Ramlibacter pinisoli: one gene and its partner. The protein of the gene in region 2 interacts with the protein of the main gene of each other region in a pairwise test. Links are inferred from orthologs where the notes say so. Each region holds a gene or a part of one and is shown on either strand. Other genes may lie near its edges.

The links.
Region 1: the proteins of rlmN (region 2) and ftsZ interact in binary tests that used the Escherichia coli proteins (3 or more experiments, as listed by UniProt). The link is inferred for Ramlibacter pinisoli from one-to-one orthologs.

The regions. Positions count from the first base shown.
Region 1 is NZ_WSEL01000003.1:1,523,634-1,538,773, forward strand. What follows is about bases 11,619-14,448. They hold ftsZ (cell division protein FtsZ), read right to left. Parts: upstream 13,738-14,448; coding sequence 12,499-13,737; downstream 11,619-12,498. Other genes in these bases: lpxC (UDP-3-O-acyl-N-acetylglucosamine deacetylase), read right to left, coding at 11,619-12,228; ftsA (cell division protein FtsA), read right to left, coding at 14,003-14,448. In the rest of the region: chain length determinant protein tyrosine kinase EpsG, read right to left, coding at 1-613; chain length determinant protein EpsF, read right to left, coding at 610-2,013; polysaccharide export protein EpsE, read right to left, coding at 2,034-2,897; GON04_RS08590 (porin family protein), read right to left, coding at 2,942-4,261; GON04_RS08595 (undecaprenyl-phosphate glucose phosphotransferase), read right to left, coding at 4,362-5,798; XrtB/PEP-CTERM-associated transcriptional regulator EpsA, read right to left, coding at 5,791-6,579; GON04_RS08605 (hypothetical protein), read right to left, coding at 7,184-7,492; GON04_RS08610 (hypothetical protein), read left to right, coding at 7,599-8,342; GON04_RS08620 (hypothetical protein), read right to left, coding at 8,526-8,672; GON04_RS08625 (hypothetical protein), read right to left, coding at 8,691-8,846; GON04_RS08630 (hypothetical protein), read right to left, coding at 9,048-9,329; GON04_RS08635 (septal ring lytic transglycosylase RlpA family protein), read right to left, coding at 9,404-9,892; GON04_RS08640 (hypothetical protein), read right to left, coding at 10,048-10,494; crossover junction endodeoxyribonuclease RuvC, read left to right, coding at 10,572-11,120; GON04_RS26565 (hypothetical protein), read right to left, coding at 11,128-11,301; more of lpxC, read right to left, coding at 11,305-11,618; more of ftsA, read right to left, coding at 14,449-15,140. UniProt on the Escherichia coli protein: Essential cell division protein that forms a contractile ring structure (Z ring) at the future cell division site. The regulation of the ring assembly controls the timing and the location of cell division.
Region 2 is NZ_WSEL01000003.1:123,967-139,236, forward strand. Bases 7,345-10,304 are described here. They hold rlmN (dual-specificity RNA methyltransferase RlmN), read right to left. Parts: upstream 9,413-10,304; coding sequence 8,276-9,412; downstream 7,345-8,275. Other genes in these bases: GON04_RS01810 (helix-turn-helix domain-containing protein), read right to left, coding at 7,345-7,456; pilW (type IV pilus biogenesis/stability protein PilW), read right to left, coding at 7,449-8,270; ndk (nucleoside-diphosphate kinase), read right to left, coding at 9,432-9,857; GON04_RS01830 (pseudouridine synthase), read right to left, coding at 9,988-10,304. Outside these bases: GTPase HflX, read right to left, coding at 1-186; RNA chaperone Hfq, read right to left, coding at 253-498; ribosome biogenesis GTPase Der, read right to left, coding at 636-1,970; outer membrane protein assembly factor BamB, read right to left, coding at 1,991-3,151; GON04_RS01795 (YfgM family protein), read right to left, coding at 3,148-3,837; hisS (histidine--tRNA ligase), read right to left, coding at 3,896-5,215; ispG (flavodoxin-dependent (E)-4-hydroxy-3-methylbut-2-enyl-diphosphate synthase), read right to left, coding at 5,268-6,530; more of GON04_RS01810, read right to left, coding at 6,539-7,344; more of GON04_RS01830, read right to left, coding at 10,305-11,481; SMC-Scp complex subunit ScpB, read right to left, coding at 11,478-12,248; GON04_RS01840 (RluA family pseudouridine synthase), read right to left, coding at 12,322-13,392; GON04_RS01845 (outer membrane protein assembly factor BamD), read left to right, coding at 13,408-14,202; GON04_RS01850 (DNA repair helicase YoaA), read right to left, coding at 14,213-15,270.

The DNA of each region.
Region 1 (15,140 bases), 1.4 Mb from region 2 along the record:
GCACCGTGAGGCCGGGCAGCGGCTTGATGTCGCACATCGCCTCGGCGCCGGCACGGCCGGCGAGCACGGCCGACAGGCCGATCTTGCCGGGCAGGCCGAAGATGCGGTGCTGGCGCGGCCGGCGCAGGTCGGCGTCGATGACCAGCGTGCGCTTGCCCATCTGCGAGAACAGCACGGCCAGGTTGGCGGTGATGTAGCTGCGGCCCTCGCCCGCGCCGGGGCTCACGATGGCCAGCGCGGCCTGGGCCGAGTCGTTCTCGAACCAGCGCAGCATGAGCTGCGCGCGCAGGCTGCGCAGGTGTTCGACCGCCGGGCTGTCGGGCTCGTAGGCGGCGATCAGGTCCTTGCCCAGGCCGGCATCGGGCGACAGGCTGGCATGGCCGAACTGCAGGGCGAGCGCCTGGCGCACGTCCTCGTCGGTGAGCAGGCCCATCGAGATGCCGGCTTCGCCGAACGGCAGGCCGACCTTCTTCTGGTACTCGTGGATGCGCTCGGCCTCGTCGCTGGTGATGCGGCCGGCGTCGACCAGCAGCGCCCCGATGGGCTGGGCAACCTCGCGCGCCGGCCCGATGATGTCGAGGTCGCGGTGCAGGGGCAGGATCTGGCTGTTCATGCGAGGCTCCCGCGGTAACCCAGCGCAGGACGCGTCGGGCCGTTGGCCAACAGGGCGAGCGATTCACGCCCATTGTGCGCCGGCAGCGAGGCCAGGATCGGCAATCCGGTGGCCAGTTGCAGGTCGTCGACCGAGCGCACGCGGCGGTTCATCAGTTCCAGCAGCACGGCGCCGGCGATGGCCAGCAGCAGCCCGCCGAAGGCCGCCACCAGCAGAGCCAGCTTGGTGGTCGGGCCGCGCGGCTCCAGCGGTTCCACCGCGGTGGCCAGGCGCTGGATGTTGGTCTGGTTGGTCAGGGCCTGCAGCTTGGAGTTGGAGGCGCGCTCGGACAGCGCCTCGTAGGCCTTCTGCGCCGTGTCGACGTCGCGCCGCAGCACCGACAGTTCGTCGCGGTACTTGTTGAACTGCATGACGCGTGCACGCTGGGCGTTCACGGCGCCGGACAGCTCGCGCTCGCGCGCCCGGCCCACTTCGAAGGCGGTGTTGATCGAGTTGCCGATGCTGCTGGTCTCGGAGTTCAGGCGCGAGCGCATCGCATTGAGCTCGTCCTGCATGCGCACCATCTGCGGGTGGCGCGAGCCCAGGTTGGCGCTGGCCTCCTGGATGCGCGCTTCCTGGCGGGCGATGTCGGCCTTCAGGCTGTTGATCAGGGGACTGACCATGACCTCGGCGACGCCCACGCCGGCATTGCGCTTGTTGGCCACGTCGGTGAGCTGGCCCTGCACCATGGTGAGCTGCGAGGACAGCTCGTTCAGGCGCTGGGTCTCCATGTCGACGCCGTCGGCGCTGATGACGCCGGTCTTCTGCTGGTAGTCGGTCAGGCGCTTGGTCGATTCCTCGAGCTTGCCGCGGGCGAACTTCAGCTGCTCCTCGAACCAGCTGGAATAGCGCTTGGCCGGGTCGGTCTTGATGTCCAGCGCGATGTCCAGGTAGGCCTGGGAGAAGGCGTTGGCGATCTTCGCGGCCTCCTGCGAGGAGCGGCTGGTGTAGGCGATGTTGATGATGTTGCTCTCGCGCGCCGGCTTGACGTCCAGCTGCGTCTGCAGGTTGCCGGCCAGCCAGGTCTTGAACTCGCCGCGGCCGCCGGAGGTCTGCTGCCACTCCTCGCGTGCCTTGGCGTCCTTCTCGAGGCCCAGCGTCTCGACCACGCGCTCGGCGACCCGGTCGCTGCGGGCGATGTCGATCTGGGTGGCCATGTAGCTGGCCGGGATGGCCGGCTGCCACTGGTTGCTGCCCAGGGGATCGGTGGAGCGGATGTCCACCAGCACCGGGGCGCGGGCCGTGTAGTAGCTGGGGCGCAGCAGGGTCCAGGCGAGCGCCAGGGCCACCGTGGCCAGGAAGATCCCGAAGGCGACGAATCGTCGCGCCCGCAGGATGGACAGGAATTGGTAGAGGTTCATGGGCGAGGCTTTCGGCAGGATCAGAACAGGCTCTCGCGGACGAAGATGACGTCGTTGGGAAGCACCGGGTCGGTCAGGCGGGCATCGGATTCCACCGCCTTGCCGTCGGGGCCGGTGCGGGTCAGGCGCAGCCGGCTGGTGCTGCCGCGCGGGGTCGGGCCGCCGCCCTGGGCCAGGGCCTGCTGCACGGTCATGCCGCGCTCGATGCGGTACGGGCCGGGGCGCTGGGCCTCGCCGTAGATGTAGTAGACCGGCGCCTTGTTCACGAAGATGGTGTCGCCGCCCTGCACGACGATGTCTTCGGCGCTGCGCTGGTTGATGAACAGGCCGGGGATGTCGATCACCTTGCGGAACGGCTGGCCGCTGCGCGTGCCGGTGACGATGAGGGTGTCGTCGCCCATCGGGGTGACGCCGCCGGCGGCCGCCAGCAGGTCGCTCACGCGGGTGGTGGTGGTCTCGAGCGGGAAGCGCCCGGGCTTCTGCACCTGGCCGAGCACGGCCACCTGGCTGCCGCGCACCTGCAGCAGGACGATGTTGACCTGCGGCTGCTTCAGGTAGTTGCCGCTCTTGAGGGCGCCGGCGATCTTCTGTTCGGCCTGGCCGATGGTGGAGCCGCCGATGTTGACGGAGCCCACCAGCGGGTAGCTGATGGTTCCCTGTTCGGAGACCCGCGCCTCGACCGTCAGGTCGGGGTTCTGGAACACCTGGACCCGGATCTGGTCGCCGGGGCCGAGCTTGTACTCGGACCCGGCGGCCTGGGCGGCAGCGGTGGGAGCCCCGTTGCCGGCCTGTGCCCGGGCGCCCGCGGCATCGGCCTGGGCCCCCGCCAGCGTGGCCCACGCCACCATCCAGATCATCCCCAACGTTCGAAGCACGGTTCTCATGTTCTTACTCCCTTCAGATAGCCGCGGTTGCCCGCGCGGCCGCGTCAGATCGTCAGCTTCAGCGACAACCCGAGCACGTTCGCGCGGTAGTTGAATGCAGGCAGCGACGAGTCGCGTTTCTCGTTGCGCCATTGGGCCGCCACGCCGATGGAACGGCGCGGCTGCCAGTCCAGGCCCAGGGCCAGGACGTCGAACTTGTCGGAACGGCCCGCATCGGCGGTGGCGGTGACGCCTTCCCAGTTGCGCCGCTCATGCTCGTAGCGCAGGCTCACGCCGGTCTGGACCGTCGGACGCCAGACCGGGCCGACGAAGAAGCGGTCGGTCTCGGTGTGGCCGGTCGGGCCGACGATGTAGCTGCCCAGGTCGCGCTGGTAGCCCGCCAGGACGCGGGTCTTGGCCGTCGCTTCCCAGTTGACCGTGACGCCGCCCACCACGCCGCTGAAGTCGCGGCCGGGGGTGTTGTCGTGTTCGCGCTTGAGGTTCGCGATGCGCGCATCGACGGCCGTCTTGGGTGACACGAGCCAGCGGAACGTGCCCTCGATCTCGTTGTCCTTGAAGCCGGTGGCGGTGGCGACCTGGTATTCGCCGTTGCCGTAGCGATAGCGCAGCGCCACCAGCGAACCGGAGGGCAGCTCGTAGCTGGTGCCCACGCGCACGCTGTCGACGTTGGGGTTGCCGTCCCAGCCGTTGGGATCGTCACTGGTCGACTGCGTGTGCTGGATGCCGCCCAGCACGCGCCAGGCGGCGCCCAGCTTGTAGCCGCCTTCGAGCAGCTCGGCGCGCTCGACGCGGCGGAAGACGGCGCCGGTGGAGCCGGAGGCCAGGTCGCGGAACTCGCGGCGGTCGGCGCTGGCGACACCGTCGAACTGGTTGCCCGCGCGCCAGAACCAGGCAGCGGCGTAGTTCAGCGTGTTGTAGTCGACGCCCAGCTTGTCGAAGTTGTAGTGGCTCACCTCGGCATCGACCACCACGCGCTGCTGGCTGAATCGCTGGTTGTAGCGCAGGCCCGCCCCGAGCTGCGTGATGGTGTCCTTGATCTCGCCGCCGGCAGTGCGCAGCACGTTGTCGTCACGCTCCACGCCGGCACGGGCGCGCAGCACCAGCCCCTGGCGGTCGTTCTCGAGCGGGTTGGTGGTCACCGGCGCGAACGGCTGCGAGATCGACTGCGCGGGCGACATGTTGACGATCGCGGACTCGCCCATGGGCGTTGCCATCGGCGTGTCCATGGCCTGCCCCGCCGGCTGGGCGGCGGATTGCCCCGGCTGCCCCCCGGGCGACTGGAGCGTGGTCTGCGCGTGCAGGGCGGCCGGCAACAGGCACACCGCCGTGACGGAGAGCAGGGGCCGCAAGGATCGTTTCTTCATTGGTGTTTCTCGGAGGGGCCCGGCGCAATCCACGAGTTCATGGTTGCATCGACTGTTACGCACGGGCTACGGGCGGACAATGGCTCGTTGGAGCTGGTGCTCAATAAGCCGCGCCATCCTTGAACACCAGCCGGATGGTCCTCCAGATGATGTAGAGGTCCAGCCGCAACGACCAGTTTCTCAGATAGTCGAGGTCGCAGCGAATCCGCGCCTCCATCTTTTCCAGCGAATCGGTCTCGCCCCGGAAGCCGTTCACCTGGGCCCAGCCGGTGATTCCGGGCTTGACTTTGTGTCGCAGCATGTAGCTCTTGATCAGCGGCCGGTAGAACTCGTTGTGGGCCACCGCGTGGGGACGCGGGCCGACGATGCTCATGCGGCCCTGCAGCACGTTGATGAACTGGGGCAGCTCATCCATGGACGTCCGGCGCAGGAAGCGCCCCAGGGGCGTCACCCGGACGTCGTCGCGGCGCGCCTGCAGGACCTGGGCGCCGTCCTCGGTCACCGTCATGGAGCGGAACTTGTAGACGATGATTTCCTGCCCCCAGACGCCATAGCGGCGCTGGCGGAAGATCACCGGTCCGGGCGAGGTGAGCTTGATGGCCGCCGCGATGCCCAGCATCAGGGGCGACAGCAGTAGCAGGATAGCAACAGCCAGCACCATGTCGCTGCCCCGCTTGACCAGGGCGTTGGGTCCGCGGAACGGGGTCTCGCACACCGAGATCACCGGCATGCCGCAGATCGAGTCGGTGCGACCCTGGATCAGGTCGGTCACGAACATGTCGGGGACGAAGTAGACCGATGCGGTGGTGTCCTTCAGCGCGTCCAGCAGCAGCTTGATGCGCGGCTGCGACGCCATGGGCAGCGACAGGTAGACCAGCTGCACGTTGTGCTTCTTGACGTACTCGGCGATCTCCTGGATGCGCCCGAGCATGCGGTGGCGGTTGCGCCCGTGCAGGCGGTCCGGCGTGCGGTCGTCGAAGAACCCGAGCAGCTCGACGCCGGTGTAGTGCGCCAGCGACAGCCGGTCGGCCAGCGAGCCGCCCTGCTCGTTCATGCCCACCACCACGGCGCGCAGCGGAGGTCCCTGCAGGCGGATCAGGTGCGGGGCCGCCTGGCGCAGCGCCCAGTGCGACAGCAGCTGCGCCGTCGGGGCGAGCCACAGCCAGTGCAGCACGATGGGACGGGGAAAGTCGTCCAGGTGCCCGGTGGCGTAGCCCAGGCCGAACAGCAGGCCGCAGGTCCAGGCCCAGCCCAGGAGCGTGTCGACGATCACCCGCGGCGCCGAGGCGCGCAGCTGCTGCCGGCCCGGATAGGCGAGCGCGAAGGCGACGATGGACACCACCAGCCAGCGCGTGCCGAGCGCACCCTCGAAGGTCCACACCAGCAGCCACAGCGACACCACGGTGGCGAGCGGCTCGACGAAGGCCTCGAACGCGCGCAGCAGGCGGCTGTGGCTGAAGACGGCGGGACCGGGCAGCTCGGGGGCCGCCGGCGGCGCCGTGCTGGCCGCGGCGAGGATGCGGTCCGCCTCAGGCATAGGCAGCCATCCGGGTGAGCTTGGCCACGGCCTGGGCGCGGTTGGTGACGTCCAGCTTGCTGAAGATGCTCTTCATGTGGTTCTTCACCGTGAACTCGCTGATCCGCAGGATGCAGCCGATCTCCGGGTTGGTCTTGCCCATCGCGACCCAGACCATGATCTGGCGCTCGCGCTCGGACAGGGCGCCCAGGCGCACGACCAGCTGCTCGACCTGGTTGCGCTCGGCGCCGGGCTGGCGCACTGGGGCGGGCGGCATGCGGCGCAGGGCCGAGTCGATGAAGGGCAGGATCAGCTTGAGCGCCCCGGGGCCGGCCGAGGGCACCAGCCCGCTGCCCAGGGCCGCGAAGATGCGCTCGCCCCCCAGGCGGGCGTCGCCGACGCCGTGCACCAGCGCGGTCTGCATGCCGGGCACGCCGGGCGACGCGGCCCAGCCCTGGCCGGCCTCGCCCAGCAGCTGGCCGCAGCCGCTGATGTCCAGCTGGCAGGGTTGCGACTGCGCCGCCACCCAGCAATCGCGGAAGTAGTTGACCAGCGGCCCGATGCGCTGCGACGGGCACAGGTGGGTGCGCAGGCCCGGCAGGCTGGAGACGATGTCGAACTGGACCTCGCCGGAGCGGAAGTCGCCCCAGCCGACCAGCAGGATGTCATGCGGCAGCCACTTCTGCACGTCGCCCTGCAGCCAGCGCCACAGGTCGGCGTGGGTGCGCAGCGTCGCGCCCTGGCCGGCGATCCTGAGGAACGTGACCGGGTCGACGTCTGGCGTGGTGGAAATGGTGTTCATGCTGGTACTCCCTGCTTCCTGCCGCCGAGGCGGCCGAATAATTCCGTCACAGTTGTTTCGTCACACATGGGTGAACCGGGGTGACTCCTCGTTGATCGCCGCAACGACACGTAACGACCGTGGCCATCGAGCCACGCTTGACTTGCGCGCCTGTCGCGGGTGTGGCACATGGGCGGTCGTCGTGTCCTTGTCGCTCTGCATTCTTCGCGGTGACGACATGGTGTGAAAAATGGACATACGCCACGGGTAGGCTGCACACGGACCTTGCTGTGGGGAATCGCGCACCTGCGTGACAGCCGATTCCGACACGGCCGTTGCGTGTCCCATCCCCACAGGACGTCACAAGACGCAAGCAGGTGCCAGCAGGTGTATGCAGCCTCGACGGTATCGGCGCGCGCCGCGAGCGCACGCAGGACAACTGCCCAGCAGGAGGAATCTGCAGCGGCAGGAATGCGGCGGGCTGGATGGCGCGCGGGAATGCGGGGGGACAGGACCAGCGCCAGGGCGCGTCAGCGCGTCCGTGGTGCGTCACCGCGGCGGAGGTGCCGCGGACCACGGTCGGGCCAGTGGTCGCCAGCGCGACCGGGAAGCGTCGAAGCTGCGCTCAGAAGCGCGGCAGGTCGTCCAGGCTGAGGCCGGGCCGGTCCTCGTCGAAGGCCAGTGTCTCGGTGCCCTCGGGCAGCACGTCCACCTTGACCTCGGGGCCGGGTTGCAGGCCCCCCTCGTCGTCGGGGAACATGCTGATGATCGTGTCGCCCTCGACCAGGCGGTCGACCACCTCCGTCACGCGCGTCGGCGAGGGACGCATGTCCCAGCGGGCGCTGCGCGCGTCGATCAGGCCCATCATCGCCTCGACGATCTGGGTGCCCGCATAGCGCAGCGCGGTGATGCCGTAAGTGGCTTTCTCGAGCATGCGCGGAATTGTGGAAGCCCTGGGTCGCCGGCAGATCAGGCATTCGCCACACACTGCGTGGGAAGCTGCCTACGGTCGCCCTACGCGCCGCTATCATGGCCCGCCCATGGCCGCCCTCTCCCCTGCAATGCCCGCCCTCGGCCGTGCCCATGCGCGCCGCCTGCGGGACGTCTACCGCTCGGCTGGCTGGCCCTGCCAGGACCCGCTGGAGATCGAACTGCTGGCCTGCGGCCTGCTCGAGCGTGTGCTCTCGCCGGGCGGCCATGAAGCGCTGCGCGTGACGCCGGACGGCCTGCAGCTGGTGGCCGCCACGCTGCGCGACAACCGCGCGCGGCTGTCGGCCCACGAGGCCCTGGTCGAGCGGGTCGCACGCGAGATGGTGCGCGCCGGCCGCGTCGCCTGGCGCGGCCTGAGCCTGCGCGCGCAGGTGCCCGGCGAGGCCGACGCGGCGGCGCAGTGGTGCATGTGCAAGCCCGACGTCTTCTCGATCCGCAACACCTCGGTCGCCGAGTACGTGGAGCCGGTGGTCCACGAGGTGAAGGTGCGCCGTTCCGACCTGCTGTCCGACCTGCGCCAGGCGGCCAAGCGCGCGGCCTACCTCGATCTGGGCGAGTGCTGGTACGTGCTGGGGGCCGATGCCAAGGGGCGCTGCATCGGCGCGCCCGACGAGATCCCGGCCGGCTGCGGGGTGCTGGTGGTGGAGAACGGCCGCCTGGTGGTGGCCCGGCCCGCGGCGCGCCCACGGCGCGCGGAGCTGCCGTTCGGCGTGTGGATGGCGCTGGCCAAGGCAACGCCGGTCGCCGGCCTCGACGAGGACGCCCAGGGGCTGCTGGCGGCGAACGACGGCTAGCGCCGTTCACCACGTCGCCGGCACCGGGCACGCGCCGCGCGCCTCAGTTCTTCGGATGCTCCGACTGCCCGTCGTCGGGATCGTGCACGCGGCTCCTCTCGGGGTCGCGCGCGGGCTGCGTGGGTTCCGGGTCGGCCGGCTTGGGCGCAGGGGTCGGCATCGGCTCCGGCGGCGGCGTGCCGGTCATGGCTTCTGCGGGTGCACCTCGGTGTGGCGGGCGGCCTCTTCCGGGTCGTCGTTCGACGGTGTCGGGATGTCGTCCTCGCTCCAGAGTTCCGGCTCCTCGTGTTCGAGGCCGGGGGTGTGCGGGGTCATGTCGGCGGTGGCCATGACGGGTTCCTTGGGGATCTAGATGGCGGGCTTGTGGACGGTCGGGTCCTCCGGCTCGGATGCCGGCGGGAGCGGACCGAACTCGGGCTCCACCGGCAGTCGCGACGGGTTGGGCGCACCGTTATCCGCCGGCTGTTCGTCCGGGGTCTCGGGCTCGACCGGATGGGTGGCCATGGCAGCCTCAGGAATCACGCGTGGTCGACAAACGGGCCCCGGCCGTCGCCGGCGATGCGGGCTGGTCCGGGCGGAGTCTGGGATCGACCTGGTTGTGGATCATGGCGGCGTCCTTGGTTGCAACCCATCGTGGGTGTGCGGGCGCGATGTCGCGCTCGGCGCGGATGCCATGGCGGTGTCGGTGCCCGCCGACGGCGCCGGTCAGGCGCTTTCCTGCTCTTCCTGCTCTCGCTCGGCGTCGCGCCGGACGGTCTTGCTGGGGTCGTGCGTGAAGGGCATGCGGGGCAGGCCGATCAGCGACTGCAGCACCGCGTGCGCACGGTCCATGTCGGCACCCACCATGGCCAGCGCGACCTCGTGGCCGGGCTCGTCGTGGGCGATCTTCACGTAGGCCGCGCGCAGCCGCTGGTAGTCTTCCTCGGCGCGCGCCAGTTCCTGCTGGGCGGCCAGCATCTTGGTGTACTCGGCACGGCTGTAGCGCATCCTGGAATCCTAGGCAGAGCCCAGCGGGAGGTGTGTAGGACAAGGCAGCATGCGCGCGCAGGCCGGGTGCCAGCTCAGCGATCGTTGGCCGCGATGCCCAGCCGCGTCGTGCCGTCGGGCAGCGGCACGGAGATGGGAGCCACCTCGACCGGCGCGATGCCGGCCTGCTGTGTCAGGCCGATCTTGGCGGCCGTCGCGGGTGACAGGTCGACGATGCGGCCGTCGACGTAGGGCCCGCGATCCTGGATCGTGACCTCGGCGCTGCGCCCGGTCTCCAGGTTGGTGACGCGTGCCTTGGTGCCCAGTGGCAGCGTCTTGCTGGCGGCGTTGTCCTCGCGCGGGTCCATCGGCGTGCCGTCGGCCATCTTGCGACCGGCGAACTGCGGGGCGTAGAACGACGCCTTGCCGACCTGCTTGCTGCCGCTGCGATCGAGCTGGTGCCCCTTGGCAGCCGGATGGTCGGGGCGTGGCGGCGCGTCGCCGGCGAAGGCGGCTGCGGTCGCCAGCGCGGCGACGAAAACGGCCAGCTGGCGGCCTTGGCGGTGGATGCGTGCGATGTGCATGGGTTGACTCCTGGGAGTGGCCCATCGCAGGCGGACGCGAGCGCCACGCCACCGGGCCATGCCGACGAGTCTGCGCAACGCTGCACTGCAGCCGCGTCGGGCTGGCCCCAAGCCGGTCGTAGGACGGGCCGGGTCAGCGGGGCCCGCGCGGCGGCTCAGGCGGGGGCCACGCACACCGCCTGCAGCCGCAGGTGGTGCATCAGCTCCCGCAACAGCACCAGCATGGCGGCCGGCCGGCGGCCGGCGGGGACGGCATCGGCGGTAGCGAGTGCACCGCTGCTGCCGGCGGCCAGCCGGGTGAACAGCCGCTCCACCGCCTCGATGGCCAGCAGCGCGTCCGAGCGCACATCGAGCCCTGCGGCCGCGGCGAGCTGCCGCAGCACCGGGTCGTCGGCGGTGAGCACGGGGTCGGCGCGCAGCGTGCCCAGCGCCGAGATCGCCTCCTCGATCCCCTCGATGGCGGTCTCGAGGTCCAGGGCGGTGGGCGGATCGCGCCGGAAGCCTTGCGCGATGGCATCGATGCCGATGTCCACGTCGAGGGCGCCGACGCGCGTGCGGCGGGGCTCGAACACCAGCATGGCAGGTGGAGGCGATGCGGCCATGCGACGCATCGTAGTGCCGCACGTGCAGTCCCGTGGCGAAACGCGCCATCGGATGAGCCGTGCCGTAGACTCGCACGGTGCGTATCCTCGGCATCGATCCCGGCCTGCAGACCACCGGTTTCGGCGTGATCGACGTCGACGGACACTCCCTCGCCTACGTGGCGAGCGGCACCATCACCACCACCCACCTGCCGCGCGGCGACCTGCCTGCCCGCCTGAAGGTGCTGTTCGACGGCATCGCCCAGGTGCGTGCGCGCTACCAGCCCGACGCCGCGGCGGTGGAGATCGTGTTCGTCAACGCCAACCCGCAGTCGACCCTCCTGCTCGGCCAGGCGCGCGGCGCCTGCGTGACGGCGCTGGTGGCGTGCGAGCTGTCGGTGGCCGAATACACCGCGCTGCAGATGAAGCAGGCCGTGGCCGGCTCGGGGCGGGCCGGCAAGGCGCAGGTGCAGGAGATGGTCAAGCGGCTGCTCAAGCTGCCGGGCGTGCCCGGCCAGGACGCCGCCGATGCCCTCGGGCTGGCGATCACCCATGCGCACGTGGGCAGCTCGATCGCCCGGCTGGCGCAGGTGGCGGCCACCACGCGCCGCAACACCGGCCAGTACCGCGCCGGTCGCGTGCTCTAGGCGCCGCTCAGATCCGCTCGGCCACCAGCACCAGGAAGAAGCCGGCGGCGGCCAGCAGGGTCCACTTCAGGATGACCCAGCCCCAGTGGCGGTAGCGCGGCTGGCCGGTGCCGGCATAGAAGGCGAAGCACACGCCCGCCCCCAGCAGGAGCAGCACGATCGCCCAGCGGAACAGCAGCATCGGCTACCAGGCGCGTGCCGGCAGCGCGAAACCGGGCGGGGCGAGCTTCTCGTCCTCGAAGGTGACCACTTCCCAGGCGTCACGCTGGGCCAGCAGCGCACGCAGCAGCTTGTTGTTCAGCGCGTGGCCGGAGCGGAAAGCACCGTAGGCCGCCAGCATCGGCTTGCCCAGCAGGTACAGATCGCCCATGGCGTCGAGGATCTTGTGCTTGACGAACTCGTCGTCGTAGCGCAGCCCTTCGCTGTTGAGGACCCGGTAGTCGTCCATCACGATGGCGTTGTCCATGCCGGCGCCCAGCGCCAGCCCGTTGGCACGCATCATCTCGACGTCCTTGGTGAAGCCGAAGGTGCGGGCCCGCGCGATGTCGCGCTGGTAGTTGCCCTGGCCGAGGTCGAACTCGACCCGCTGGCCGGTGGAGTCGACCACGCGGTGGTCGAAGTCGATCTCGAAGCGCAGCTTGTAGCCGTGGTAGGGGGCCAGCCGTGCCCACTTGAGCGCGTCGCCCTCGCCTTCGCGCACTTCCACCGGCTTGAGCAGGCGCACGAAGCGGCGCGGCGCGTTCTGCAGTTCGATGCCGGCGCTCTGCAGCAGGAACACGAACGACGACGACGAGCCGTCGAGGATGGGCACCTCTTCGGCCGTGATGTCCACGTACAGGTTGTCCAGGCCCAGGCCGGCGCAGGCCGACATCAGGTGTTCGACCGTGTGCACCTTGGCGCTGCCGCTCGAGATGGTGGAGGCGAGCCGGGTGTCCGTCACCGCCTCGGCCGACACCGGAATGTCGATGGGCTCGGGCAGGTCGACCCGCCGGAACACGATGCCGGTGTCCGGCTGCGCGGGCCTGAGGGTCAGCTCCACGCGCTGGCCGCTGTGCAGGCCCACACCGACGGCGCGGGTGAGGGTCTTGAGCGTGCGTTGCTGGAGCATGTGTCGATTTTAAGTCGGGGGGTGTCCCGCAGGCGGGGACAGGGAATGGTTCTGGCTATGCCGGCGATTGGTGATCGCAGCGTGGAACCCTTGAGCCGAGCCTCCACGAAGCCCTGCCATCCGGTGCGCGGCGCCGCAGGAGCCGCGCCACCGTTCGCGCGGAGCAGCGCGCAGCGCGAACACCCTTTGAACGAGGATCCGGCTCCGCCGGTCCTCGTTCAACCGATCAACCCACTTCGAAAACGCGCAGCGTTTTCGAAGTGAAGGTGATCAGTCGGCTTGCTTGCGCAGGAAAGCCGGGATCTCGAAGTCGTCCATGCCGCCGGAGCTGAGCGCGTCGACCTTGGCCGCGGCCTGGGTGCGGTTGGTGCGCCACACGCTGGGCACGGCCATGTTGCCGTAGTCGGGCTGGTGCGACGGGCGCCCCATCTCCTGGGTGACGATGGCGCCGGGGCCGCTGACGACGGTGCTGATGGTCGGCACGTGGAACGGCACGTTGTCGGTGCCGGTGCGCAGCACCTGCAGCGGCGGCGCCGTGCGGCGCTGGCCCTGTCGCGACAGGCCGGTGGCCACCACCGTCACGCGGACGTCGTCGCCCAGGTTGTCGTCGTAGGCCGTGCCGTAGATGACGTGCGCGTCCTGCGAGGCGTAGGCGCGGATGGTGTTCATCGCCAGCTTGGACTCGGACAGCTTGAGGCTGCCCTTGGCCGCGGTGATCAGCACCAGCACGCCCTTGGCGCCCGACAGGTCGATGCCTTCCAGTAGCGGGCAGGCCACGGCCTGCTCGGCGGCGATGCGCGCGCGGTCGGGGCCGGACGCCACCGCCGTGCCCATCATCGCCTTGCCGGGCTCGCCCATCACGGTGCGCACGTCCTCGAAGTCGACGTTCACGTGGCCGGGCACGTTGATGATTTCCGCGATGCCGCCGACGGCGTTCTTCAGCACGTCGTTGGCGTGCGCGAAGGCCTCGTCCTGGGTGATGTCGTCACCCAGCACCTCGAGCAGCTTCTCGTTGAGCACCACGATCAGCGAATCGACGTTGGCCTCCAGCTCCGCCAGGCCGTTGTCGGCGTTGGTCATGCGGCGACCGCCCTCCCAGTCGAACGGCTTGGTCACCACGCCGACGGTCAGGATGCCCATCTCCTTGGCGATGCGGGCGATGACCGGCGCGGCGCCGGTGCCGGTGCCGCCGCCCATGCCGGCGGTGATGAACAGCATGTGCGCGCCGTCGATGGCCTCGCGGATGTTCTCCGCCGCCGCCTCGGCCGCCTCGCGGCCCTTCTCGGGCTTGCTTCCCGCGCCCAGCCCGCTGTTGCCCAGCTGGATGGTCTTGTGGGAGCAGCTGCGCGAGAGCGCCTGGGCGTCGGTGTTCGCGGTGATGAACTCCACGCCCTGGACCGCCCGGTCGATCATGTGCTCGACGGCGTTGCCGCCGCCCCCGCCCACGCCGATGACCTTGATCTGGGTGCCCAGGTGGAATTCCTCGACTTCGATCATTTCGATGCTCATCTCAATCTCCTGAAATTCGGTTGCAGTTGCCAATGCAGATCTTGTTGGTGTGAAGCAGGGAAACGCTCATGAGGGTGGATCGGTGGACCTCCGTCGTCGTTTCGTCTTGCGAACAACACGGGCGCCCGCACGCGAAGGACGCGAAGGTTGCACGAAGGACGCGAGAAAAACGGGTCGATGGCAATTCATCTCCATTCGGGTTTCCTTTCGCGTCCTTTGCACAGCCCTCGCGACCTTCGCGTGCGGAGGTCCGTCCCAGCTTCCATCAGAAGTTCCCCACGATGAAATCCTTGAAGCGGGAGAAGGCGGTCTTCATCGACCCGTTCTTCTGCGCCACCTTGAATCCGCGCAGGCGCGCCACGCGCGCCTCCTCCAGCAGGCCCATGACGGTGGCCGCGCGCAGCTGCCCCACCATGTCGGACAGGGCGCCGCCGTACTGGGGTACGCCGCGCCGCACCGGCTTGAGGAAGATGTCCTCGCCCAGCTCCACCATGCCCGGCATCACGGCGCTGCCGCCGGTGATGACGATGCCCGAGGACAGCACCTCCTCGTAGCCCGACTCGCGCACCACCTGCTGCACGAGCGAGAAGATCTCCTCCACCCGCGGCTCGATCACGCCGGCCAGCGCCTGGCGCGAGAGCATGCGCGGGCCGCGGTCGCCCAGCCCCGGCACCTCGACCTGCTGCTCGGGGTCGGCCAGCAGCTGCTTGGCGTAGCCGCTCTCGACCTTGATGTCCTCGGCGTCCTTGGTCGGCGTGCGCAGCGCCATCGCGATGTCGCTGGTGATCAGGTCGCCGGCGATCGGGATCACGGCGGTGTGGCGGATCGCGCCGTTGGTGAAGATGGCCACGTCGGTGGTGCCGGCGCCGATGTCGACCACCGCCACGCCCAGCTCCTTCTCGTCCTGCGTCAGCACCGACTGGGCCGAGGCCAGCGGGTTGAGCATCAGCTGCTCGACTTCCAGGCCGCAGCGGCGCACGCACTTGACGATGTTCTCGGCCGCGCTCTGGGCACCGGTGACGATGTGCACCTTGGCCTCCAGGCGGATGCCGCTCATCCCGATCGGCTCCTTGACGTCCTGGCCGTCGATGACGAATTCCTGCGGCTCCACCAGCAGCAGCCGCTGGTCGGTGGAGATGTTGATCGCGCGCGCCGTCTCGACCACCCGCGCCACGTCGGCCGGCGTGACCTCCTTGTCCTTCACCGCCACCATGCCGCTGGAGTTGATGCCGCGGATATGGCTGCCGGTGATGCCGGTGTAGACGCGCGTGATCTTGCAGTCGGCCATCAGCTCGGCTTCCTTGAGCGCCTGCTGGATGCTCTGCACGGTGGCGTCGATGTTCACCACCACGCCGCGCTTGAGGCCGTTGGACGGCGACACGCCCAGGCCCGCGAGCTTGAGC
Region 2 (15,270 bases):
GCCCTTGCCGACGAACAGCGCGGCGTCCGGCGCCTTGCGCTTGGCGGTGATGCGGGCCACCGGCTGCAGGCCGGCCGTGCGGGCGAGCTCGCCCAGTTCGGCGAGCTCGCCGTCGAAATGGGGCAGCCCGAGATCCACCCCGACCAGGACGGTGGGGGCGGTGGAACGATCAGGGGAATCAGGCAAATCGGCGTCCGGGGGATTTCGGCGGTGGAAGACCCCCGGCGCGCGTGCCGCGAGCCGCGCCCGCGATCAGGTGGCGGCTTCGTTGCTCTCGGCCGTGGAGAAGTTCACGGCCCGGCCGGGGACGATGGTGGAGATGGCGTGCTTGTAGACCATCTGGGTCACCGTGTTGCGAAGGAGCACCACGTATTGGTCGAACGATTCGATCTGGCCCTGCAACTTGATGCCGTTGACGAGGTAGATCGACACCGGCACGTGCTCCCGTCGCAGCGTGTTGAGGAACGGGTCTTGTAGCAGCTGCCCTTTGTTGCTCACGATATTCTCCGTGTTCGAAGCGTTGTTGGAACTTGCACCTTACCACAGCGACCCAGCCGTGCAAGTAGGCAGCGGGCTAGACCCGGCACTTGGGGATGGCACGGGGTCGTTCAAGTGCGTGAGGCCTCCCCGGGCCGTCATTCCTTGTCGGCGTAGGGATTGTGGGAGGTCTTCAGCTCGATGCGCAGCGGCGTCCCGATGAGATTGAACTCCTTGCGGAACCGGCCCTCGAGGAAGCGCTTGTAGGCATCGGTCACGTGCTCCAGCGAGTTGCCGTGGATCACGATCACCGGCGGGTTCATGCCGCCCTGGTGCGCATAGCGCAGCTTGGGCCGGAACATGCCCGACCGCTTGGGGGCCTGGAACTGCACCGCCTCCTGCAGCAGCCGCGTGAGCACCGGGGTCGACATCTTGGTCATCGCGGCCTGGTGGGCCTGGGCGATCGATTGCCACACGGGCGTCAGGCCCTGGCGCTTCTTGGCCGAGATCAGGTGCAGGGCCGCGAACTTCAGGAACGCCAGCCGAGCCTCGATCTGGCGCTGCACCTGCTCGCGCTGGTAGGCATCCACGGCGTCCCACTTGTTGATGGCCAGGACCACCGCCCGGCCGCTCTCGAGGATGTAGCCGGCGATGTGGGCGTCCTGGTCGGTCACGCCCTGCGTGGCGTCGAGCAGCAGCAGCACGACGTTGGCGGACTCGATCGCCTGCAGCGTCTTGACGACCGAGAACTTCTCGATCGCCTCGAACACCTTGCCCTTGCGGCGCAGGCCGGCGGTGTCGATGAGCTCGTAGCGCTTGCCGCCCCGCTCGAACGGCACCGAGATGGCGTCGCGCGTGGTGCCCGGCAGGTCGAAGGCCACCAGGCGTTCCTCGCCCAGCCAGGTGTTGATGAGGGTGGACTTGCCGACGTTGGGCCGGCCGGCCACCGCCAGCTTGATGACGCTCTCGTTGACGGCCGCCTCGTCCTCGTCGTCCGGCAGGCCCAGCGGCTCCAGGGCCACCTCGACCAGGCTGCGGATCCCCTGCCCGTGCGCGGCCGAGACGGCGTGTACCTCGCCCAGGCCGAGTTCATAGAACTCGGTGAGCTGAACGCCCTCGGTCATGCCCTCGGCCTTGTTGGCCGCCAGCACCGTCGGCTTGCCCAGCTTGCGCAGGTAGTTGGCGATGTCGTGGTCCTGGGCCGAGAGGCCGCCGCGGGCGTCGACCACGAAGACCACCACGTCCGCCTCGGCCACGGCCTGCCGCGTCTGCTTGGCCATCTCCATGAAGATGCCCGACTCGGCCGTGGGCTCGAAGCCGCCGGTGTCGATGACGATGAACTCGTGCTTGCCCTGCCGCGCGTTGCCGTAGTGGCGGTCGCGCGTGAGGCCGGCGAAGTCGGCCACGATGGCGTCGCGCGACTTGGTGATGCGGTTGAAGAGCGTCGACTTGCCGACGTTCGGGCGGCCCACCAGGGCCATCACGGGTTTCATGGTCCGCCCTCGGGATGCGGTTATTGCGGCACGAAGCCGTAGACCCCGCCGTTGCGGGTGACAACGACCAGGGTGCTGCCGGCGATCACCGGCGGGGCCACGACCGGCGAACCGTCGGTCGTCAGGCGGGTGAGCAGCTTGCCGTCCTCGCGCGAGAGCACGTGCAGCAGGCCGGTGGAGTCGCCCACGGCGACCGAATTGCCCACCAGCAGCGGCGTGCCGGTGCCGCGGTGCAGCAGCTTGTCGGTGGTCCAGGCGCGCTCGCCGTTGTCGCGGCGCCAAGCCACGACGCGGCCGTCGGATTCGGTGCCGACCACCAGGCGGTCGTCACCACCCAGGCCGTCGCCGCCATTGGATGGCTTGGTCCAGGCCAGGCCACCGCGGGTCGCGTCGAGGCAGCCCACCGAGGCCTGGAAGGCACGCACGCACACCGAGTTGCCGACGCGGCTGGGCCGGCCGACCAGGTCGACCAGGCGCTCGACGTCGTTCGTGCCGCGCGGCGTGGCGATGGCGGCGTCCCAGCGGACGCTGCCGTTGTTGGGGTTCAGGCCGACCACGCGGCCGCCCTGCCCGGCCAGCAGCGTGTCGCCCACGGCCAGCAGCACGCCCGACTGGCGCAGGACCAGCGGCTCGCCGGGGCGCGGCTGCGACCACAGGCGGCGGCCGCTCTGGCCGTCGAAGGCGGACACCGAGCGGTCGGCGGCCAGCACGAACACGCGGTTGCCGGCCACCAGCGGGGCCGTGTAGGCCTGGGCAGCCAGCTTCTGGCGCCACAGCACCTTGCCGGCGCTGGCAGCCACCAGTTCGTTGTCGCGCGTGACGACCGCCAGCGTGGTGCCGTCGCTGCCGGCGCCGGCCACGATGGCCGAGCCGACGCCGGCGCGCCAGAGTTCACGGCCGGTGCCCGCATCGAGCATGGCCACGGTGCCATCGCTGCTCGCCAGCGCGAGCTGGGTGCCGTTGACGGCGACCGTCATCGGGAACCCGACTTCGCCGAGCTTCGTGGTCCATGCCTGGCGCACGGCCAGCAGACCCGGATTGGGCTCGAGTTGCGGCGGCGCCGCCTTGTCGCTGCCGCCCAGGAAGGACGGCATCATCGAGCAGCCCGCCAGGCCCAGCAGGCTGGCCGCGAGCACGGCGGCCGCGCCGATGCGGCCGGCGGTCATCGCTTGCTTGATCATGACTTGGCGCTCCCGGCGGCCGGCTTGTCGCCGGTGGCGAGCGACTTCGGGTCGACGCCCAGCGCGGTGAGCTTCACCTCCAGCAGGCGGCGGTACTCGGACTGCTCGTCCAGGGCCTGGTAGGCCTTGCCGTACTCGGCCTTGGCCTCGGCCTTCTTGCCCTGCAGCTGGTAGATGTCGCCGCGGCGGTCGGCCACCAGGGCCGCGAACGGTGCGGGCACATCGGCGGCGAGCTGCTTGAGCGCCTCGTCGTACGACTTGGTCTCGACCAGCACGGACGCCAGCCGCAGGCGGGCGATGGCCTGGTAGCCCTCGTCGGACGCCTGCTCGGCCACCCAGGCGAGCGCCGCCTTGGCGGTGTCGGGCTTGCCCTTGTCGACTGCGACCTGCGCCACCAGCAGCCCCGCCTGCTGCGCGAACAGCGTGCGGCCGTACTTGTCCTTTACGTCGGCGAAGCCCCGTTCGGCCCGGGCCAGGTCGCCGGCCTGCACCGCGCGCTCGACGTCCTCGTAGATGGCGGAGGCCCGCGCCGACTGCGCGCGCTGCCAGTACTGCCAGCCGTTCATGGCCGCGATGGCGCCGAACACGATGATGAGCAGCCAGGAGATCAGGTTGCCGTAGGTCTTCCAGAAGTGCTTGAGCTGGTCAAGCTGCTCCTGTTCTTCGAGATCGAGGTGGGATGCCATGGAAAAGTGCTCGTTCGGCCGCGGGTCGGGCAGCCGGAGATTGTAAGGAGGCGTGCAGTCAGGCCCTGAGGCGGTCGGCCCAGGCGGCCACGTCGGCCAGCGGCAACCGTTGCTGCTCGCCGGAGCCGTCGCGCAGCGCCTTGAGCGTCACCTCGCCGGCCGCCAGCTCGTCGGCGCCGAACACGAGGGCATGGCGCGCCCCGCTGCCGTCGGCCTTCTTGAACTGCGACTTCATGCTGCCGGGACCGTCGGGACCGCCCGCATGCTGCACGACGCGCACGCCGGCGGCGCGCAGGGCCTCGAGGGCCACCACGACGGGTGCCAGCGGCGTGCCGGGCGGCACGACGGCATAGGCATCGGGCGCCTGCGAGGGCATCGGGAGCTGCAATTCCTGGATGAGCAGCAGCAGCCGCTCGATGCCCAGGCCGAAGCCCACGGCCGGCGCCGGCTTTCCGCCCAGCTGGGCGATGAGCCCGTCGTAGCGGCCACCGCCGCACACCGTTCCCTGTGACCCGAGCTGGTCGGTGACCCACTCGAAGACGGTGAGGTTGTAGTAGTCCATGCCGCGCACCAGGCGCGGGTTGACGCGATACGCCAGGCCCACGGCATCGAGCGTGGCCCGGACGGCGTCGAAGTGGGCCAGCGACGCCTCGCCCAGGAAATCGATGAGCTTGGGAGCCTGCTCGATCAGCGCCTGCATCGCGGGGTTCTTGCTGTCCAGGATGCGCAGCGGGTTCGACTGCAGGCGGCGCTGCGAGTCGGCGTCCAGCGCCTGCGCGTGCTGCTCGAAATAGCCCACCAGGGCCTCGCGGTGCGCCTTGCGTTCGTCGGGCTGGCCCAGGCTGTTGATCTCCAGCCGGACGTGCTGTCCCTCGACCAGCCCGAGCTCGCGCCAGAGCGCGCGCGCCATCAGGATCATCTCGGCATCGACGTCCGGGCCAGCGAAGCCCAGCGCCTCGACGTCGAGCTGGTGGAACTGCCGGTAGCGGCCTTTCTGCGGACGCTCGTGGCGGAACATCGGCCCGACGGTCCAGATGCGCAGCGGCCCGTTGTACAGCGCGTTGTGCTCGACGACCGCACGCACGATGCCGGCGGTGGCTTCGGGGCGCAGCGTGAGCTTGTCGCCGTTCATCGAGTCGGTGAAGGAGTACATCTCCTTCTCCACGATGTCGGTCACCTCCCCCAGCCCGCGCACGAACAGCGCGGTGGGTTCCACGATGGGGGTCAGCAGGTACTGGTAGCCGTAGCGTCCCAGCACGTCGCGCACCGCCGTCTCGAACCACTGCCACAGCGCGGAATCGGGCAGTTTCTCCGTGCGCGGCACCGAGGCCGGCAGGATGTCGTTCATGCCCTTGACGGCACTCAGTTTGTCAGCCATGTCTGGGTCGGACGTTCAGTGCTGGGCATCGGGCGCCGGACGCGCCCCCGCCTCAAGCCGCAACGCCGAATCTCTTCTCTATGTAGTTCTCGACGATCTGGTGGAACTCGGCCGCGATGTTGTCGCCGCGCAGCGTGAGCGCCTTCTCGCCATCGATGAAGACCGGGGCGGCCGGCGCCTCGCCGGTGCCGGGCAGGCTGATGCCGATGTCGGCGTGCTTGCTCTCGCCGGGACCGTTGACGATGCAGCCCATGACGGCCAGCCTCAGGTTCTCGACGCCGGGGTACTTGCTGCGCCACACCGGCATGTTGGCCCGCAGGTGGTCGTCGATCTGCTTGGCCAGTTCCTGGAAGGTGGTGCTGGTCGTGCGGCCGCAGCCCGGGCAGGCCGTGACGCTGGGCACGAAGATGCGCAGGCCCAGCGACTGCAGGATCTCGGAGGCGATGACCACCTCCTGGGTGCGCGACTCGCCGGGTTGCGGCGTGAGCGAGACCCGGATGGTGTCGCCGATGCCTTCCTGCAGCAGGATGGACATCGCCACGCTCGAAGCCACCGTGCCCTTGGTGCCCATGCCGGCCTCCGTGAGGCCCAAGTGCAGCGCGTAGTCGCAGCGGCGCGCCAGTTCGCGGTAGACGGAGATGAGGTCCTGGACGCCGCTGACCTTGCAGGACAGCAGGATCTGGTCGCCGTTCATGCCCATCGCCTCGGCACGCCGGGCCGATTCGATGGCCGAGGTGATGAGGGCCTCGTACATGACGCTGCGCGCTTCCCACGGCTGCGCGCGGCGGGCGTTCTCGTCCATCAGCGAGGCGAGCAGTTCCTGGTCGAGGCTGCCCCAGTTGACGCCGATGCGCACCGGCTTGTCCCAGCGCATGGCGGCCTCGATCATCTGGCCGAACTGCCGGTCGCGCTTGTCGCCCTTGCCCACGTTGCCGGGATTGATGCGGTACTTGGACAGCGCCTGGGCGCAGTCGGGGAACTCGGTGAGCAGGCGGTGGCCGTTGTAGTGGAAGTCGCCGATCAGCGGCACGTCGACGCCCATGCGATCGAGCTGCTCGCGGATGTAGGGCACCTGCCGCGCCGCCTCGGGCGTGTTGACCGTGATGCGCACCACCTCGGAGCCGGCCTGCGCCAGTTCCTTGACCTGGATGGCGGTGCCGATCGCGTCCTCGGTGTCGGTGTTGGTCATCGACTGCACCCGCACCGGGGCGTCGCCGCCGACGGTGACCACGCGGTCACCCCAGGCGACGCGCGCCTGGCGCGTGCGGCGCCGGGCAGGCGCTGCGGGCTCGACGGGCAGGCAGGATTCAGGCATGGAGGACATCACTTCACCTCGAACCGTGCGACGTTGTCTTTCGCCACGGCCGCCAGGTCATAGGGTTGGCCGCGCACCTGCACCGAGGTGGCGTTGGCGCTGCCGACCGTGACGACCAGCGGTGGGCTGCCGGACGCGCCGGCGGTTTCGCCGGCGGCCATGAGGCGGCGCAGCGTGACCGTGCCCTTGGCATCGGTGACCTGCACCCACGACGGGCCGGTGGCCTTGAACACGATCAGCCCGCTGGCGGGCACGGCCGTGCCATCGGCGGGCGCAGACGCGGCCGCCTGGGTGGACGGAGCAACCACCGTGACGGGGGCCGCGGCCGATGCCGTGGCGGACGGAGCCGCGGCGGTGGGAGTCGGCGCCGAATCGGCGCTGGCGACAGGAGGCATCACGGGCGGCGCGCCCGGCGCGGATGCCGCCGGCGCCTCGGCGCCGGGCGCCAGGATTGCCGGCGCCATGGGCACGCCCGCGGGGGCTTCGGCGGGCTTGGACGCGACTTCGTCCCGGCCCCCGGCGGGCAGGAAGATGATGACCAGGGCGCCCAGCAGGAGGGCGAAGACCGCCAGGAACACCGGGCGGGTGAGCCGGTCGAACAGGCTCGGCCCCACGTAGTCGCCGGGAGCGCGGAACGGGGCGTTGATCGGCTCGCGCTCGGGTCCCAGGCGCGGGGCATTGCCCTGTGGCAGCCGGTCGAGCATGGGCTGGGCATCGACCTTGAGCGTGCGGCACACCGCCGACGCCAGCGCCCGCGCGAACACCGCATCGGGCAATTCGTCGTAGCGGTCGCCCTCCAGTGCCTCGAGCTTGCGCACGGGCACCTTGAGCGAAGCCGCCAGCGCCGCCACGTGCAGGCCGGACGCCTCGCGGGCCTGGCGCAACAGGCTGCCCGCGCTGGGGCCGCCCGCTTGCCCCTCAGTCATCGAACGCTCCCTTGTCCAGGAGGGTGACCTCGCGCGATTGCGGGTACCGCTTGCGCAACTGCTCGCCCAGCTGCGCGAGGGCGACCTGGTCGCCGATCTTGCGCTCGACCTTCACGCCCAGCCAGAGCGTCTCGGCGTTGGCCAGCTCGGTGTTGTTCAGGCGCCGGATGTAGAACTGGGCCCGCTGCAGGTCGCCGCGGGCATACAGCAGGTTGGCGAGGTTGTAGCCGATGATGGGATTGCCGGCGTCCAGCTCGTAGGCCTTGGACAGGCTGCGCTCGGCGTCGCCGGGCTTGCCGGCACGCGCCAGGCACAGGCCCTGCGCCATGAGCGTCTTGGCGCGGTCGCCGTAGATGGGGCTGTTCAGCGCCTGCTCGAACGACCGCTGGGCGTCGTCGTAGCGGCGCTGCTGGCACTGCAGCCAGCCCAGGTTGTGCAGGGTGTTGGCGTCGCGCGGGTTGAGCGCCACGGCCCGCCGGAAGCTGTCCTCGGCCTGGCCCATGTCGTTCATTCGCATGTACACCAGGCCGCGCAGGTTGAAGGCGTCGGGGAAGGTGGGATCGGCCAGGATGACCTGCTTGAGCTCGTCGAGCGCGATGCTGGTCTTGCCCTGCTCGAAGTAGCCCACCGCCAGCTCCATCCGGATGCGGGCGCGGCGCCGGTGCTCGGGCTCGTCGGATTCGGTGATCGGGTCGCTGGTCTTGGCCTGCTCGGTGGCCGGGGCGGCACAGCCACCCACCGCGAGCATGCCGGCCAGCAGGCCGGACCAGGACAGGGCCGTGAGCACGACACCGATGGAGCCGAGGCGCTTCATGTGATTCAACCCTCTTTCGCGACGCCGGCAGGGACCTGCCGCAGCATGACCGTGCGCTGCTGGGCGATGCGTTCGCCCACGCGGGTGCGGTCCTTCACGTCGCCGGCGAGTTGCCCGCACGCGGCGTCGATGTCGTCCCCCCTCGTTTTTCGCACGGTGGTGACGATACCAGCATCACTCAGCATTTTCGCGAACGCGACCACCCGGGTGTTGGGCGATCGCGTCAGCCCGGACTGCGGGAACGGGTTGAACGGAATGAGGTTGAACTTGCAGTTGACGCCGCTGGCGCGAACCAGGTCGACCAGCTGGCGCGCGTGCTCCGGCTGGTCGTTGACGCCATCGAGCATGCAGTACTCGAAGGTGATGAAGTCGCGCGGCGCGTGCTCGAGGTAACGGCCGCAGGCGGCCAGCAGCTCGGCCAGCGGGTACTTCCGGTTCAGGGGCACAAGGTTGTCGCGCAGCGGGTCGTTGGGCGCGTGCAGCGACACGGCCAGGGCCACCGGGCAATCCTGCCCGAGGCGGTCGATCATCGGCACCACCCCGGAGGTGGACACGGTGACGCGGCGCCGCGACAGGCCGTAGCCGTGGTCGTCAAGCATGACGCGCAATGCCGGCACCAGCGCGGCGTAGTTCTGGAGCGGCTCGCCCATGCCCATCATCACCACGTTGGAGATGACGCGGTCGGTCGTGCCCAGGTGGCCGCGCAGGAAATGCTCGGCGAACCACAGCTGGGCGAGGATCTCGCCCGTGCTGAGGTTGCGCGAGAAGCCCTGGTGCCCGGTGGAGCAGAAGCGGCAGCCCACCGCGCAGCCGGCTTGGGACGAGACGCACAGCGTGCCGCGGTCGTCCTCGGGGATGAACACGGCCTCGACGGCATTGCCGTCGCCGACATCGAACAGCCACTTGATGGTGCCGTCGGCGGACTCGTGCTGGCTGATGACCGGCAGGCCCTCGATGCGGGCCGCGCCGCGCAGCTTCTCGCGCAGCGACTTCGCCAGGTCGGACATCTGGTCGAACTCGCGCGCACCGCGCTGGTGGATCCAGCGGAACAGCTGGGTCGCCCGGAAGCGCTTTTCGCCCAGCGTTTGGCAGAACGCGGCCAGCCCTTCGAGGTCGAAGTCGAGGAGGTTGGCCGTGGTCATCGCATGGGAGATTCCCGCGTCAGCGGGAATAGACGTTCATGCCGGGGAAGAAGAAGCCGACCTCGACGGCGGCCGTCTCGGGCGCGTCGGAGCCGTGCACCGCGTTGGCGTCGATGCTGTCGGCGAAGTCGGCGCGGATGGTGCCCTTCTCGGCCTTCTTGGGATCGGTGGCGCCCATCAGGTCGCGGTTCTTCAGGATGGCGCTCTCGCCCTCGAGCACCTGGATCATCACCGGGCCGGAGATCATGAAGCTCACCAGGTCGTTGAAGAACGGGCGCGCCTTGTGCACGGCATAGAACTGCTCGGCTTCCTGGCGCGACAGGTGCGCCATGCGGGCAGCCACGACCTTCAGGCCGGCGCCTTCGAAGCGCGCGTAGATCTGGCCGATGACGTTCTTGGCCACCGCGTCGGGCTTGATGATGGAAAGGGTGCGTTCGATCGCCATTGCTGGTTCCTGGAGTCGGTTAGGGAAAAGTGTCGAGGCCCGCGCCGCCCCGATTAGGGGCGCCGCAGGCGGGAAAGTTCGGCAAAGCCCAGGATTTTAACCGGCGGGCCTCATGCCGGCTGGCAAGGCTTCAACGGCCGCCGCGATTGCCTCTGCGGGGGCCTCCACCGCCGCCTCCACCACCGCCGCCGCCTCCCCCACCGCCGCGTCGTTGGCCGCCACCGCCACCGCCGGCGCCGCCACCCTGGCGCTGGCGCATGAAGCTGTCCGCGCCGATGTAGCCGAACGAAGTCTTCATGGGGTCGGGCTGGCCGCCGCCGGAACCGCCACCGCCACCGCCCGCGCGGTCGCCCTTGTTGCGGCGCTGCTGGCCTTGCTGTCCCTGCCCCTGCTGGCCCTGCCCCCTGCCACCCCGGCCGCCGCCAGCACCGCCGCCGCCTCCGCCCGCTCCGCGGGACTGGCCGGCGTCCGGACGCGGGCCGCCGCCGCGGTTGCCGCGCCGGCGGTTGCGCGACTTGCCGTCGCCATGCTCAGCCGGTTCGGCCAGGGACGCGCCGGCCGCTTGCGTCAGCGAGCGGATGTCGCGCTCGTCCAGTTCCATGAAGGCGCCGCGCTTGAGCCCGCGCGGCAGCACCATGGCGCCGTAGCGGATGCGGATCAGGCGGCTGACCGCATGGCCGAGCGCCTCGAACAGGCGGCGCACCTCGCGGTTGCGGCCTTCGGAGATCGTGACGCGGTACCAGTTGTTGGCGCCCTCGCCGCCGCCGTCCTCGACGGATCCGAACTGGGCCTTGCCGTCATCGAGTTCCACGCCCTCGAGCAGGCGCTGCTTCTCCTCGGCCGACAGCGCGCCCAGGACCCGGACGGCGTACTCGCGCTCGAGACCGAAGCGCGGATGCATCAGGCGGTTGGCCAGCTCGCCCGAGCTGGTGAACAGCAGCAGGCCTTCGGTGTTCAGGTCCAGCCGGCCGACCGACTGCCACTTGCCCTGGTACAGCTTGGGCAGCTTGCGGAAGACGGTCGGGCGGTTCTGCGGATCGTCGTGGGTGACGACCTCGCCGGCCGGCTTGTGATAGGCGATCACGCGGGGCGGCGGAGGCGCGATGCGCACCTTGATCGGGCGCCCGTTGACCTTGATCTGGTCGCCGAACTGGATGCGTTGGCCGATGTGGGCAGGCTCGTTGTTGACCGAGATCCGGCCTTCCATGATGAGCTGTTCCATCTCGAGCCGGGACCCGAGGCCGGCCTGCGCCAGCACCTTGTGCAGCTTGGGCGTGTCGGCCTGCGGCGCCAGCACGCGCTTGGCCAGCGCCACCTCGGCGCTCTGCTCGTCGGCGTCGAACTTGCCGGAGACCACGTCCTCGAAGCGGATCGGCTCCGGTGGCGGGCCGCTGGGCTCGCGCCGGACGGGCCGGTCGTCGTGGTCGTCGTCCTCGTCGTCCTCGTGGCCATCGGCGTGGTCCTCGTCCTCGCCCTCGTCGTCGGCGGCCATGCGCTGCTGGTTGCGCGGGGCCTCGGCCACGGGCACGGCGACCGCGGCTGGCTGCTGGACCGGCGCCTGGACGGCCTTGTCCTTCTCGTCGTCGGCGTCCGGGGCAACGCCCTGCAGGTCGGTGGAAGTCATGCGCGTCGGGTCAAGGGCGCCGGCTCGGAAACACCGGTGTCGGCGTCTCCGGCTACGGCCGGGGTGTCGGTCGGGTCGGGGACGGCAGGCGCTGCCGCGTCGTCCGTTCCGGGCATGGGGGCATCCTGCGCCAGGATGGCGGCTTCGTTGGCCGGTGCAAGGCCCGCGTCGGCATCGGCGGGCGCCTCGATGGCCAGCGCACCCTGCGCGCCGTCGTCGCCGCCGGCCAGGCCGGCCAGCGCCACCATCTGCTGCGACGGCTCCTCGAGCATGGGCAGCTGGTCCAGCGACGCAAGGCCGAGGTCGTCGAGGAACTGGCGGGTGGTGGCGTAGAGCGCCGGACGGCCCGGTGCCTCGCGATGGCCGATCACCTCGACCCAGCCGCGATCCTCGAGCTGCTTGAGGATCTGGGTGTTGATCGTGACGCCGCGGATGTCTTCCATGTCGCCGCGCGTGACCGGCTGGCGGTACGCAATGATGGCCAGCGTCTCCATCGCAGCGCGCGTGTACCTGGGCGGCTTCTCGGGGTGCAGGCGGTCCAGGTACTCGCGCATCTGGGGCCGGCTCTGGAAGCGCCAGCCGCTGGCCACGCAGACCAGTTCGACGCCGCGCTGCGTCCAGTCGTGCTGCAGGTCGTCCAGCAGCATCTTGATGGTATCGGCGCCGAGCTCGTCGTTGAACAGCACGCGCAACTCGCGCACCGGCAACGGCTGCTGCGAGCAGATCAACGCGGTTTCGAGGACGCGCTTGGCATCCGCGGTATTCATCTGGTCTCTCTTGTCGTGGGACCGGCGCCGGGGGCGCGGCGGTCGCTGGGGGGCCCGGGTGGGGGCGGCGCCATCAGGCTGTGCGGGGGGATCCGGCGGGCCTGGAAGGTGCCTGCGGTGCCGGTTGATTGTAACGCAGCCCCCATCCGGACAACCCGGCGGCCAGGTCGGCAGGCAGTTCCGAGCGCAGGTCCAGCGGCGCGCCCGTGAAAGGGTGGACGAAGGCCAGCCGGAAGGCATGCAGGGCCTGGCGCTGCACCCCGGCCGCGGCTGCGCCGCCATAAAGCGTGTCGCCGACCAGGGGATGGCCCAGGTGCGCCATGTGGACCCGGATCTGGTGGGTGCGCCCGGTGTGCAGGCTGGCGCGCACCAGGCAGCCGAGATCGTTGCCGTCGAGGAACTCGAAGGTCGTGCGCGCCTCCTTGCCCGCCTCGCGCCCGAGGTCCACCACCGCCATGCGCAGCCGGTTGCGCACATCGCGGCCGATCGGCGCGTCGACGTCGCGGGGCGACGGGCCGGACCAACGGCGATGCCCCAGTGCGAGGTACTGCCGGGAGACTTCGCGCGCCGCGATCATGCGCACCAGCGCGTCCATCGCCGGCCGGCTGCGGGCCACCACCATCAGCCCGCTGGTGTCCTTGTCCAGGCGGTGCACGATGCCGGCCCGCGGCACGTCGGCGGCGCGCGGGTCGCGGCCCAGCAGGCCGTTCAGCAGCGTCCCGCTCCAGTTCCCGGGCGCAGGATGGACGACCAGGCCGACCGGCTTGTCGACCACCAGCAGGTGCTCGTCCTCATAGGGCACCGACAGCGCCATGGCCTCGGGGCGGAAGGCCTGGCTCTGCGGCGTCGGCCGCAACTCGATGGCGAGCACGTCGCTCGCCTTGACGCGGTGCGCCGGCCGGCTGGCGGAACGGCCGTTGATGGCGACGGCGCCGTCGGCCACCAGTTGCTGCAGGAAACTGCGCGAGAACTCGGGCAGCAGGGCTGCCAGCACCCGGTCGAGGCGCTCGCCGTGCTGCGCCGGGGGCACCTGCACCTGGCGCAGTTCGGCCTCGACGACGCCTGCCTCGGCCTCGTCGTCGGGCGGGTCGTCCGCGCGGGGCGCGGAGGGTGCGGCTCCTATAATCGTCCGGCCCTGTTTCAAGAAGGTCTGCGCTTCATGCTTCGAGTCAAATTATCGTGCCTGGCGACCGTGCTGCTGGTGCTGGCGGGATGTTCCTCGACGAAGGAAGACAAGACCGCGACCTGGAGCCCGAACCGCATCTACGCCGAGGCCAAGGAGGAAATGAGCTCCAACGCCTGGGACAAGGCCGTCCCGCTGCTCGAGAAGCTGGAAGGCCGGGCCGCCGGCACGCCGCTCGCGCAGCAGGCGCAGCTGGAGAAGGCCTACGCGCAGTACCGCGGTGGCGAACCGGCCCAGGCCATCGCCACGATCGACCGCTTCATCAAGCTGCACCCCGCGAGTCCCGGCATCGACTACGCGCTGTACCTCAAGGGCCTGGTCAACTTCAACGACAACCTCGGTGCGCTGTCCTGGCTGACGCGCCAGGACCTGTCCGAGCGTGACCAGAAGGCCGCCAAGGAGTCGTTCGAGGCCTTCAAGGAGCTCGCCGCCCGCTTCCCCGACTCGCGCTACACGCCGGACGCCCGTTCGCGCATGACGTACATCGTCAACTCGCTGGCGCAGTACGAGGTGCATGTGGCGCGCTACTACTACAGGCGCGGGGCCTACGTGGCCGCCATCAGCCGCGCCCAGTCCGCCGTCACCGAGTACCAGGCCGTCCCCGCGCACGAGGAGGCGCTGTTCCTGCTGATGCAGTCGTACGACGCGCTCGGCATGACCCAACTGCGGGACGACTCGCGCCGCGTGCTGGAGAAGAACTACCCGGGCAGCCAGTACCTGCCGCAGGGCACAAGGTCCGAGGACAAGGGCCCGTGGTGGAAGCTCTGGTGAGCGCCGGCCGCTAGCCGGCCAGCTCGTCCAGCGCCTGCAGGTACTCGTCCTGCGACTGCAGGCGGCGCATCGGCGGCATGGCCGCCAGCAGGCGGCGTCCGTACCCCATCGTCCCCAGCCGGGTGTCGCACACCACGAGGACGCCACGGTCGCTCTCGCGCCGGATCAGGCGGCCCGCGCCCTGCTTGAGCGCCACCGCCGCCTCCGGCACCGAGTGGTCGTTGAACGGGCTGCGGCCCTGCCCTTCCAGCCGTTGCGACCGCGCCTCGACCAACGGGTCGCCGGGGGGCGGGAACGGCAGCTTGTCGATCACGACCAGCTGCAGCGCATCGCCCGGGATGTCGACCCCCTCCCAGAACGAGGCCGAGGCCACCAGCAGGCAGCCGGGGCCGCCGTGCGTGGAGCCCTCGCGGAGCCGGTCCATGAGCCGGGTCTTCGGCCACTGCCCTTGCACCAGCACCTCGATGTCGCCGCGATCCTGGAAGCGGCGCTGCAGGTCCTCGCCGATGCTGCGCAAGGCGCGCAGCGTGGTGGTGAGCACCAGGGTGCGGCCGCCCAGCCGCTCGGCCGACGCCGCCGCCAGCCGCGCGACGGCGGCACTGTGGCCCGGGTCGGCCGGCCGCGGCAGGTCGCGGGGCAGGTACAGGGCTGCCTGCGCGGCATAGTCGAACGGGCTGCCGACGCGCAGCACGGTCGCCTCCTCCAGCCCGCAGGGTTCGGTGAACCACGACAGGCGTGGATCGTCGCCCAGCGTCGCCGAGGTGAAGATCCAGCTCCTGCCCGCCGGCGGCGGGTCATCGGTCCCGGACGGGTCCTCCGCCGGCAGCTTCAGCAGGCGGGTGCGCACGGTCTCGGCGATGTCCAGCGGGGACTCGATCAGGCGGAGGTTCTGCCCGACGTCGACCCAGCGCACCGAGCCCGGCGCGCAGTCCTGGCCGAAGCGGCGCGTGCGTTCGGCCAGCTTGCTCACCCGCTCGTGCAGGCGCACGAAATCCGGCGCGAGCTCGCTGACCGTGGCGAGGGCGTCGAGCGCGCCGTCCAGCGCCTGCGACACCGCGGCCAGGCCGT